Regions from separate parts of the Variovorax sp. GW822-FHT04A09 genome, predicted to be linked through region 1. Evidence: predicted binding sites of a transcription regulator. Region 1 holds the regulator's gene; each other region holds the start of a gene.
What was found. The regulator sigma-54, encoded in region 1, starts transcription at its own class of promoters, with help from an activator protein. The targets are predictions, from matches to a motif close to TGGCANGNAANCTGCTTT.
Positions count from the first base shown of each region.

Region 2: AC1RLW_RS15950 (CmpA/NrtA family ABC transporter substrate-binding protein) is a predicted target of sigma-54. The motif match lies at 1,472-1,489, and genes of this name have one in related genera.
Region 3: nirB (nitrite reductase large subunit NirB) is a predicted target of sigma-54. The motif match lies at 2,074-2,091, and genes of this name have one in related genera.

Region 1 is NZ_JBXAMV010000005.1:111,396-114,652, reverse strand. It holds gene lptB (LPS export ABC transporter ATP-binding protein) at 1-470, shown strand, start outside; gene rpoN (RNA polymerase factor sigma-54) at 488-2,077, shown strand; gene AC1RLW_RS23925 (phospholipase D family protein) at 2,088-3,257, shown strand, end outside.
Region 2 is NZ_JBXAMV010000002.1:1,062,667-1,065,923, reverse strand. It holds gene AC1RLW_RS15955 (nitrate- and nitrite sensing domain-containing protein) at 73-1,338, shown strand; gene AC1RLW_RS15950 (CmpA/NrtA family ABC transporter substrate-binding protein) at 1,657-2,904, shown strand; gene ntrB (nitrate ABC transporter permease) at 2,918-3,257, shown strand, end outside.
Region 3 is NZ_JBXAMV010000006.1:63,724-66,980, forward strand. It holds gene nirB (nitrite reductase large subunit NirB) at 1-1,864, opposite strand, end outside; gene AC1RLW_RS25965 (YbaK/EbsC family protein) at 2,314-2,802, shown strand; gene AC1RLW_RS25970 (DUF1289 domain-containing protein) at 2,799-3,068, shown strand; gene AC1RLW_RS25975 (2-hydroxychromene-2-carboxylate isomerase) at 3,065-3,257, shown strand, end outside.

The DNA of each region.
Region 1 (3,257 bases):
TCGAGGAAAACGTGCGCGCCGTGCTCGAGCTGCAGCGCGAGCCCGACGCCAACGGCCGCATGATGCCGCTGACCAAGCAGCACACCGAAGAGCGCCTGGCCGACCTGCTGGCCGACCTGCGCGTGGACCACCTGCGCGATTCGCCCGCGCTTGCGCTGTCGGGCGGCGAGCGCCGCCGCGTTGAAATTGCACGCGCGCTGGCCACGCAGCCGCGCTTCATTCTGCTGGACGAGCCCTTCGCCGGCATCGACCCGATCGCGGTGATCGAGATCCAGCGGATCATCAGTTTCCTGAAAGAGCGCGGCATCGGCGTGCTCATCACCGACCACAACGTGCGTGAGACGCTGGGCATCTGCGATCACGCGTTCATCATCAGCGACGGGCACGTGCTGGCACAAGGCACACCCTCGGAGATCGTCGACAACGCCGAGGTACGCAGGGTGTACCTGGGCGAGCACTTCCGCATGTAAGGGAGGGTCGGGTCTCCATGAAGCAAGGGCTGTCCCTTCGCGTCTCGCAGCATCTGGCCTTGACGCCACAGCTGCAGCAGTCCATTCGCCTGCTCCAGCTCTCCACGCTCGAACTGAGCCAGGAGGTGGAGCAGATGCTGGACGAGAACCCGTTCCTCGAGCGCACCGCGGAAGAAGCGGCGCGCGAGGAGTTCGGGCTGGACACGGCCGACGCGCCGGTGCCGCGCGACGACGCGGGCGAGGGCGAGGCCGAGTTCACGCCGTCCGCCGCCAGCACGTCCTCCACGTCCAGCGACACCACCACCTCGACCCCCGACACCGACGGCCCCGCCGCCGAGATCGCCGAGCGCGAGCCCGACTGGGAAGGCGACGGCACCGTCGACATGGCGCCCGACGACAGCGAGTGGGGCAGCGATGCGCCCGCACGCCAGAACAACCTGGGCGACGACGAGCGTGCCGACGCCACCGAACTCGCGCGCAGCCAGGAGTCGCTGCAGTCCTTCCTGCATCGCCAGGCGCTGAGCCTGCGCCTCAATGAAAACGACTGCGCCGCGCTGCGCTTTTTGATCGAATCGCTCAACGACGACGGTTACCTCGAAGACTCGCTGCCCGCGCTGGCCTCGGGCCTGGCGGGCGACGACAACGACCAGTTCGACGACCTCGTGCACCACTTCCAGGTGGCGCTGGGCCTGCTGCAGAGCCTGGAGCCGGCCGGCGTCGGCGCGCGCGACCTCGGCGAATGCCTGAGCATCCAGCTGAAGGCGCTCGCCAGCGAAGACGAGACCGAGGCCGAAGCGCTCATCCGCAAGACCGCCATCGCGATCTGCAAGCAGCCGATGGAGCTGCTCGCGCGGCGTGACTTCAAGCGCCTGGCCACGCTCACGCGCACCAACGAAGAGTTGGTGCGCTCGGCGCTGCAGATCATTGCGCGCCTGGAGCCCAAGCCGGGCCGCCGCTTTGTCGACGTCGAACGCAACATCGTCATTCCCGATGTGATCGTCACCAAGACCGGGCGCGGCACCAACGTGAAGTTCCGCGTCATGCTCAACCCCGAAGTCATGCCGCGCCTGCGCGTGCACGACATCTACGCCGGCGCGCTCAAGTCGCACAAGGGCGAGGGCAGCCAGGCGCTGTCGCAGCGGCTGCAGGAGGCGCGCTGGTTCATCAAGAACATCCAGCAGCGCTTCGACACCATCCTGCGCGTGAGCAACGCCATCGTCGAGCGCCAGAAGAGCTACTTCGTGCACGGCGAGCTGGCCATGCGCCCGCTGGTGCTGCGCGAGATCGCCGACGAGCTCGGCCTGCACGAGTCGACCATCTCGCGCGTGACCACCGCCAAGTACATGGCCACGCCCTTCGGCACGGTCGAGCTGAAGTACTTCTTCGGCTCGGCGCTGGGCACCGAGACCGGTGGCAATGCGTCGAGCACCGCGGTGCGCGCGCTGATCAAGCAGTTCGTGAGTTCCGAGAGCATCAAGAAGCCGCTGTCCGACAGCCAGATCTCCGAGATGCTGAAGGAGCAGGGCATCGAGTGCGCGCGCCGCACCGTCGCCAAGTACCGCGAAGCCTTGCGCATCGCACCGGCCAACCTGCGCAAAGCCCTGTAGAAAGCCCACGATGACCCGTCGCCTGCTGTCGCGCTGGGGGCATTGGGTCTTCGCCCTCGTGGCTGCATCGCTGTTCGCCGGCTGTGCCACCTTGCCCGACGACGCACCGCGCCCGCCCACCAAGGCCATCGCCGTCTCGGCCGACACCGCGCTCGGCAAGATCGCGTTGGCCTCGCAGCCCGACCCCGACCTCAGCGGCTTTCGCCTGATGCCCGGCGGCGACTTCGCCTTCGACACGCGGCTGCAGCTGGCGCGCCGCGCGCAGCGCACGCTCGACGTGCAGTACTACCAGATCGAGAACGACGAGACCGGCCGCTACCTGCTGCGCACCCTGCGCGATGCGGCCCAGCGCGGCGTGCGCGTGCGCCTGTTGATGGACGACCTGTACACGTCCGGCGAAGACGAGCTGTTGCTCGGGCTGGCCGCCACGCCGAACGTGGAGCTGCGCCTGTTCAACCCGTTCCCGGCCGGGCGCGGCAGCCTGCTCAAGCGCTTCACCGCGTCGCTGTTCGACTTCAGCCGCGTCAACCGCCGCATGCACAACAAGCTCTTCATCGCCGACGGCGCGATGGCGGTGGCGGGCGGGCGCAACATCGGCAACCAGTACTTCCGCCGCACCACCGGCCCGAACTTCATCGACCTCGACACCTTCGTCACGGGCGCGTTGATTCCGCGCCTGGGCGTGCTGTTCGACCAGTACTGGAACAGCCCGCACGTGCGCCCGATCGGCGCGGTCGTGCACACCGACCTGCCGCGCGAAGAGCTGCAGCGCCGCTTCGACGCCGCCACCGGCCCCGACACCACGCCGCCGCCGCCCAGGCCTGCGCCCAACGACCTGCTCGGCTACAGCCCCGTGGCCGACGACCTCGACGCCGGCAAGCTCGGCCTGATCTGGACCACCGCCGAGGCTTATGCCGATTCACCCGACCGCGTGATCGGCAAGACCGCGTCGTATGGCGGCGTGCCGCTGCTCGACGTGGACAGCGTGCGCTACAACGTGGTCGAGCAGATGCGCCGCGCGCGCAGCGAGGTGACGCTGGTCTCGCCCTACCTGATCCCGGGCGCGTCGGGGCTGGAGGTGATGCGTGAGATCCGCGGACGCAACGTGAAGATCAGCGTGGTCACCAACTCGCTCGCCGCCACCGACGAACCGCTCGTGCACACCGCCTACCGCCGCTAC
Region 2 (3,257 bases), on a different contig from region 1:
CGGCGCCCGCGAAGGGACAAGCGAGGCACGGAAGTTGCACGAGCGGAATGCGCTCCTTCTGCGCCCCCACGAATGACTTCCGGCCTGAGCTTCCTGATTGCCGCGCGCCGATGCGAGATCGACGCGCTGGACCAGCTCGCGCGCACCAGCGAGCTGGTCGGCGCCATCGGTCGGCTCGTGCATGCGCTGCAGCGCGAGCGCGGCATGTCGAACGTGTTCCTGGCCTCGCACGGCGGGCGCTTTGCCGAACAGCGCGGCCCGCAGATCGCCGAATGCCTGGCGCTCGAGCAGCAGGTGCGCGCCGGCTTCGACCGGCTCGAGGCCGAGCACCACCGCGCGGTGGGCGCCGGCCACGGCGCGCGCCTGTTCAGCCGCATCGCCTGGGTGCTGCCCGGCCTGGACGCCCTGCCCGCGCTGCGCCGGCGCATCGACGCGCTCGAACTCCAGCCCGCCCAGGCCGTGGCCGCCTTCGCCAAGCTGGTGGCCGGCCTGCTGGCGGTGGTGTTCGAGGCGGCCGATGGCGCCACCGACCCCGAGATCTCGCGCCTGCTGGTGGCGATGTTCAACTTCATGCAGGGCAAGGAGTTCGCCGGCCAGGAACGTGCCTTCGGCGCCGCCGCGCTCGCGCTGGGCCGGGGCGACGACGCGCAGCGCCAGCAGTGGCGCCACCTCATCGAGTCGCAGGAGCGCTGCTTCCAGGTGTTCATCGATTTCTCGGGCGACGCGGTGCGCACGCTGTGGCACGACAGCCAGTCGGACGCCGTGCTGGCCGAACTCGAGCGCCTGCGCCGCAAGGGCGCCACCTCGGTGCCGGCCGACGCGCTGCTGAGCCAAGCCTGGTTCGACTGCTGCACCCGGCGCATCGACGCCATGCAGACGGTCGAGAACCGCCTCTCGGCCGACCTGCGCGCGCTGTGCGACCACAAGACCGCCCAGGCCCGCAGCGAGCTGGCCGCGTACCGGCAACTGCTCGGCACGCTGGCCCCGCAGGCCGGCGGCGCGCTGTTCTTCGACGATGCCCAGCAGGCGCAGGACGCCACGCCGGCGCAGCTCGGGCGCCACCTCGAACGCTCGGTGCTCGACATGGTCCAGGAGCAGTCGCAGCGCCTGCAGGCCATGAGCGACGAACTCGACACCGTGCGCGCCTCGCTCAACGAACGCAAGATCGTCGAGCGCGCCAAGGGCCTGCTGATGGCGCACCGGCGCCTGAGCGAGGCCGAGGCGCACAAGATGCTGCGCCAGACCGCCATGAACCAGAAGCGCCGCCTCGTCGACGTGGCCGAGTCGATGCTGGCCATGGCCGACTACCTGCCGCTCGAGCCTGCACCGCGGCGCTGACCCGGGCCGCTTGGATTGGTGCAGCGCACAACAACTGTGCGTCGCCCGGGTTAGCGAACCAGCAGGAACTTTCCCCTGCGCCGGCGCGCCCTGTCAGCTATCTTTTCCATAGCTCCCACTGGCGGCTTCGGGCTGGCACACCGCTTGCATGGAGCTTGTCACAGACCGCAAGGTCTTCAGGCAGGTTGCACCCAACGGCGGGTGCGGCCCACCGAACCGGACAAAGGCGTCCCCATCCCGCAAGGGCTCGTTCACGAGCAGCCCCTGCGCGGTGCGGACGCCTTTTCGTTTTTGTCTTTCACTTCTGGAGCCTCGCCCATGTCCGATCTGCTGCTGAAAACCAAACTGAGCCGGCGCCGCGTGCTGCAGGCCGCCGCCCTCGGCGCCGTGGGCATCGACCCCGCGCTGCGCGCCGCCGTCTGGGCCCAGGGCTCGGACAAGCCCGAGAAGGAAGAAGTGAAGATCGGCTTCATCCCGCTGACCGACTGCGCCAGCGTGGTGATGGCCTCGGTGCTGGGCATCGACAAGAAGTACGGCGTGAAGATCGTGCCCAGCAAGGAAGCCAGCTGGGCCGGCGTGCGCGACAAGCTCGTGAACGGCGACCTCGACATGGCGCACGTGCTCTACGGCCTGGTGTACGGCATGCACCTGGGCGTGAGCGGCCCGAAGAAGGACATGGCCGTGCTCATGACCCTGAACAACAACGGCCAGGCCATCACGCTGTCGAAGAAGCTGGCCGACAAGGGCGCGGTCGATGCCGCCTCGCTCGCCAAGCTCATCGCCAAGGAAAAGGGCGAATACACCTTCGCCCACACCTTCCCCACCGGCACGCACGCCATGTGGCTCTACTACTGGCTCGCCTCGGCCGGCATCGACCCGTTCAAGGACGTGAAGAACATCACCGTGCCGCCCCCGCAGATGGTGGCCAACATGCGCGTGGGCAACATGGACGGCTACTGCGTGGGCGAGCCCTGGGGCCAGCGCGCGATCATGGACGGCATCGGCTTCACCGGCATCACCACCCAGGACATCTGGAAGGACCACCCCGAGAAGGTGCTGGGCTGCACCGCGGAGTTCACGAAGAAGTACCCGAACACCGCGCGCGCCGTCACGGCCGCGATCCTCGAGGCCGGCAAGTGGATCGACACCGGCCTGCAGAACAAGAACAAGATGGCCGAAACCATTGCTGACAAGAGCTACGTCAACACCAGCGTGGACGCGATCAACCAGCGCATCCTGGGCCGCTACACCAACGGCCTGGGCAAGAGCTGGGACGACCCCAACCACATGAAGTTCTACAACGGCGGCGCCGTGAACTTCCCGTACCTCTCGGACGGCATGTGGTTCCTCACGCAGCACAAGCGCTGGGGCCTGCTGAAGGAGCACCCCGACTACCTGAAGGTGGCCACCGAGATCAACCGCATCGACATCTACAAGCAGGCCGCCGCCGCCACGCAGACGCCCGTGCCCAAGGACGTGCTGCGCACCAGCAAGCTCTTCGACGGCACCGTCTGGGACGGCAAGGACCCGAAGAAGTACGCCGAGTCTTTCAAGCTCCATGTCTGAGGAGAAACGCACCATGGTCAGCGCTGTCTTCCATTCCCCGCTCGACGCCGTGACCTCGCAGGTCGCCGCGCCCGTGGTGTCCAGGCCCCTGGCACCCGCCCCCGCTGCGGCCGTTGCGGCGGCGGCACCCGTGCCCCGCACCCGCACGCCCCTGGACCTGCGCGCCTTCTGGATGCGCGTGCTCCCGCCGTTCCTGGGCTTCGGCCTGCTGGTGCTGGTGTGGGAGATCGTGGCCATGAAGAGCACCACCGGCTTTCCCTCGCCGCTGGCCACCTGGCAGCAGGCGCTCACAGTGTTCAGCGATCCGTTCTACAGCAAGGGCCCGAACGACCAGGGCGTGGGCTGGAACGTGC
Region 3 (3,257 bases), on a different contig from region 1:
CGAAGCCGGCGGCGATGAGTTCTTCCCAGATGGCCGGCAGCTGCTCGACGCGCGCGCCGAACATGTCCACGCGCGCCCCGCCGGTGATCTTGGTGTACAGGCCGTACTTCTTCGCAACCTGGCCCACGGCGATCAGCCCCTCGGGCGTGACCTCGCCGCCGGGCATGCGCGGCACCACGGAGTAGGTGCCGTCCTTCTGGATGTTGCCCAGGAAGTAGTCGTTGCTGTCCTGCAGGCCGGCCAGGTCTTTCTTGAGCACGAACTCGTTCCAGCACGAGGCGAAGATGCTCGCGGCGGTCGGTTTGCAGATGTCGCAGCCCAGGCCCTTGCCGTGCTTGGCGAGCAGGTCGGCGAAGCTGCGGATCTCGCCCACGCGGATGAGGTGGTACAGCTCCTGGCGCGAGTAGGGGAAGTGCTCGCACAGGTGGTTGTTCACGGCCATGCCGCGCTTGGCCATTTCCATCTTCATGACCTGCGTGACCAGCGGCACGCAGCCGCCGCAGGTGGCGCCGGCCTGGGTGCAGGCCTTCATCTCGGCGGGCGTGCACACGCCCTGGCCCACGGCCTCGCAGATCTGGCCCTTGGTGACGCTGTTGCAGGAGCAGATCTGCGCGCTGTCGGGCAGGGCCTCGACGCCCAGGCCCGGCTTGGCCTTGCCGTCGCTCGACGGCAGGATCAAGAACTCGGGCTCGTCGGGCAGTGCGATGCCGTTGAGCGCCAGCTGCAGCAGCGTGCCGTACTCGCTGGCGTCGCCGACCAGCACCGCGCCCAAGAGCTGCTTGCCGTCTTCGCTGACGACGATCTTCTTGTAGACCTGCTTGCGCTCGTCGATGTACTGGTAGGCGCGCGACTTCGGCGTCTTGCCGTGCGCGTCGCCGATGCTGGCGACGTCGACGCCCATCAGCTTGAGCTTGGTGCTCAGGTCGGCGCCGGTGAAGGCGGCGTCGTCCTGGCCGGCGATGTGGCGGGCGGCCACGCGCGCCATGTCGTAGCCCGGTGCGACGAGGCCGAAGGTCTGTTCGTTCCACGCCGCGCATTCGCCGATGGCGTAGACGTTGCGATCGCTGGTGCGGCAGTGGCTGTCGATCGCCACGCCGCCGCGCGGGCCCACGGCCAGCAGGCTCTGGCGTGCGAGTTCGTCGCGCGGGCGGATGCCGGCGGAGAACACGATCATGTCGGTCTCCAGGTGCGTGCCGTCGGCGAACACCATGCGGTGCCGCGCGCTCGCGCCGTCGGTAATTTCTACCGTGTTGCGGCCGGTGTGCACGTGCAGGCCCAGCGCCTCGATGCTGCCGCGCAATGCACGGCCGCCGCCTTCGTCGACCTGCACCGCCATCAGGCGCGGTGCGAACTCGACCACGTGCGTTTCCAGGCCCATGTCGCGCAGCGCCTTGGCGCATTCCAGGCCCAGCAGGCCGCCGCCCACCACCACGCCGCTGCGCGATTTGGCGCCGCAGGCCTTCATGGCGTCGAGGTCCTCGATGGTGCGGTAGACAAAACAGTTCGGTCGGTCGCGGCCCGGCACGGCCGGCACGAAGGGGTTGGAGCCGGTGGCCAGCACCAGCTTGTCGTAGGCGATCACCTCGCCGTCGGCCGTGGTGACGGTGTTGTTGCGCCGCTCGACGGCCACGGCCCGCGCGGCCAGGCGCAGCGTGAAGCCGCTGCGCTCGAAGAAGCCGGGCTCGACCAGCGACAGGTCGTCGGCCGTCTTGCCGGAGAAGTATTCGGACAGGTGCACCCGGTCGTAGGCCGGGCGTGGCTCTTCGCACAGCACGGTGACCTGTGCGTCGGGAATGCCGAGCGTGTGGAGTTGCTCGAGGAACTTGTGGCCGACCATGCCGTGGCCGATGACTGCGATCTTCATTGGGGGTCCTGCACGCAACCGGCCCTGGAAGGCGCCCCCGCAGCCGCTGTCGAACAGACAGCGTCGTTGGGGCCCCCGCGACGGAACGGATGCGAAATGGGTTGGAGCAGACGAACCGGCGGCGGGCGGCCATCGGTGCGCTTGAACCCCGCCGTCGTTAGCGGAGGCATTGCGAACCCGCCGCAGAGGCCGGTGGGTCGCCACCGTGTTCAGCAATAAGCGTGCCGCGCTCAAAAGCCCGTGTGGCGGGCCTTGTCGGCCGATGGCGCACCGAAATCGGACCGGGGCCGGCACGCCGCGCACGGGCGTCGTGCGCCGGCGCTCTCCGCATTGGTGCGCCGGGGTGCAGGGGCGCAAGGGGGCGGCGGCGCCGGTGCGCGGGGCTTTTCCGTATGCTCGGGGCCTTGCAACGCAGGGCGAACGCCCCCACGAACCTCGAAGAACTTGCCATGTGCGGCTCCGAACTCCATTCCCTCCCTGAAGGTGTCCAGCGCGTCTCCCGCGTGCTGCAGGACGCCGGCCATCCCCATGCGCCCCGCATGCTCGACGACGCCTGCCGCACCGCGCAGCAGGCCGCCGACGCGCTCGGCATCTCGGTCGGTCAGATCGCCAAGAGCATCATCTTCCGGCGCAAGAGCGACGAGGCGGCGGTGCTGGTCATCACCTCGGGCGACAAGCGCGTCGACGAGAAGAAAGTCGACGCCATCGTCGGCAAGACCGGCCGCGCCGACGCCGACTTCGTGAAGGCGCGCACCGGCTTCACCATCGGCGGCGTGTCGCCGGTGGGCCATGTGACCAAGCCCGTGGTGCTCATCGACCGCGAGCTGTTCCGCTTCGAGGAGATCTGGGCCGCCGCGGGCCATCCGCACGCGGTGTTCCAGCTGCACCCGACCGATTTAGAGAAGCTCACCGGCGCGCCGGTGGCCGACGTGGTGTGAACTTCGACGAAGCGCATGCGCTTGCCGAGCGCGCAGGCACCGTGCAGCGCATGGACGGCGAGGTGCCCTCGCCGTGCTCGTCGGTGTGTCGCATGGACCGCCTGAGCGGCTTCTGCGAAGGGTGCCTGCGCACCATTCCCGAGATCGCCGGCTGGAGCAAGATGGAAGACGACAGCCGCCGCCAGGTGTGGCGCGCGATCGAACTGCGGGCCCAGGCCGGCATCTGGCGCGTGCCCGAACCCACCACAGGAGACCACGACGCATGAAGCACATCGACTTCTATCTCGATTTCATCTCGCCCTACGCGCACCTGGCGTTCGAGCACCTGCCCGAGGCGCTCGAAGGCCTGAGCGTGAGCGTGGCCTACAAGCCCGTGCTGCTGGGCGCGCTGCTCAAGCACCACGGCCAGCTCGGGCCGGCCGAGATTCCTTCGAAGCGCAGCTGGACCTACCGCC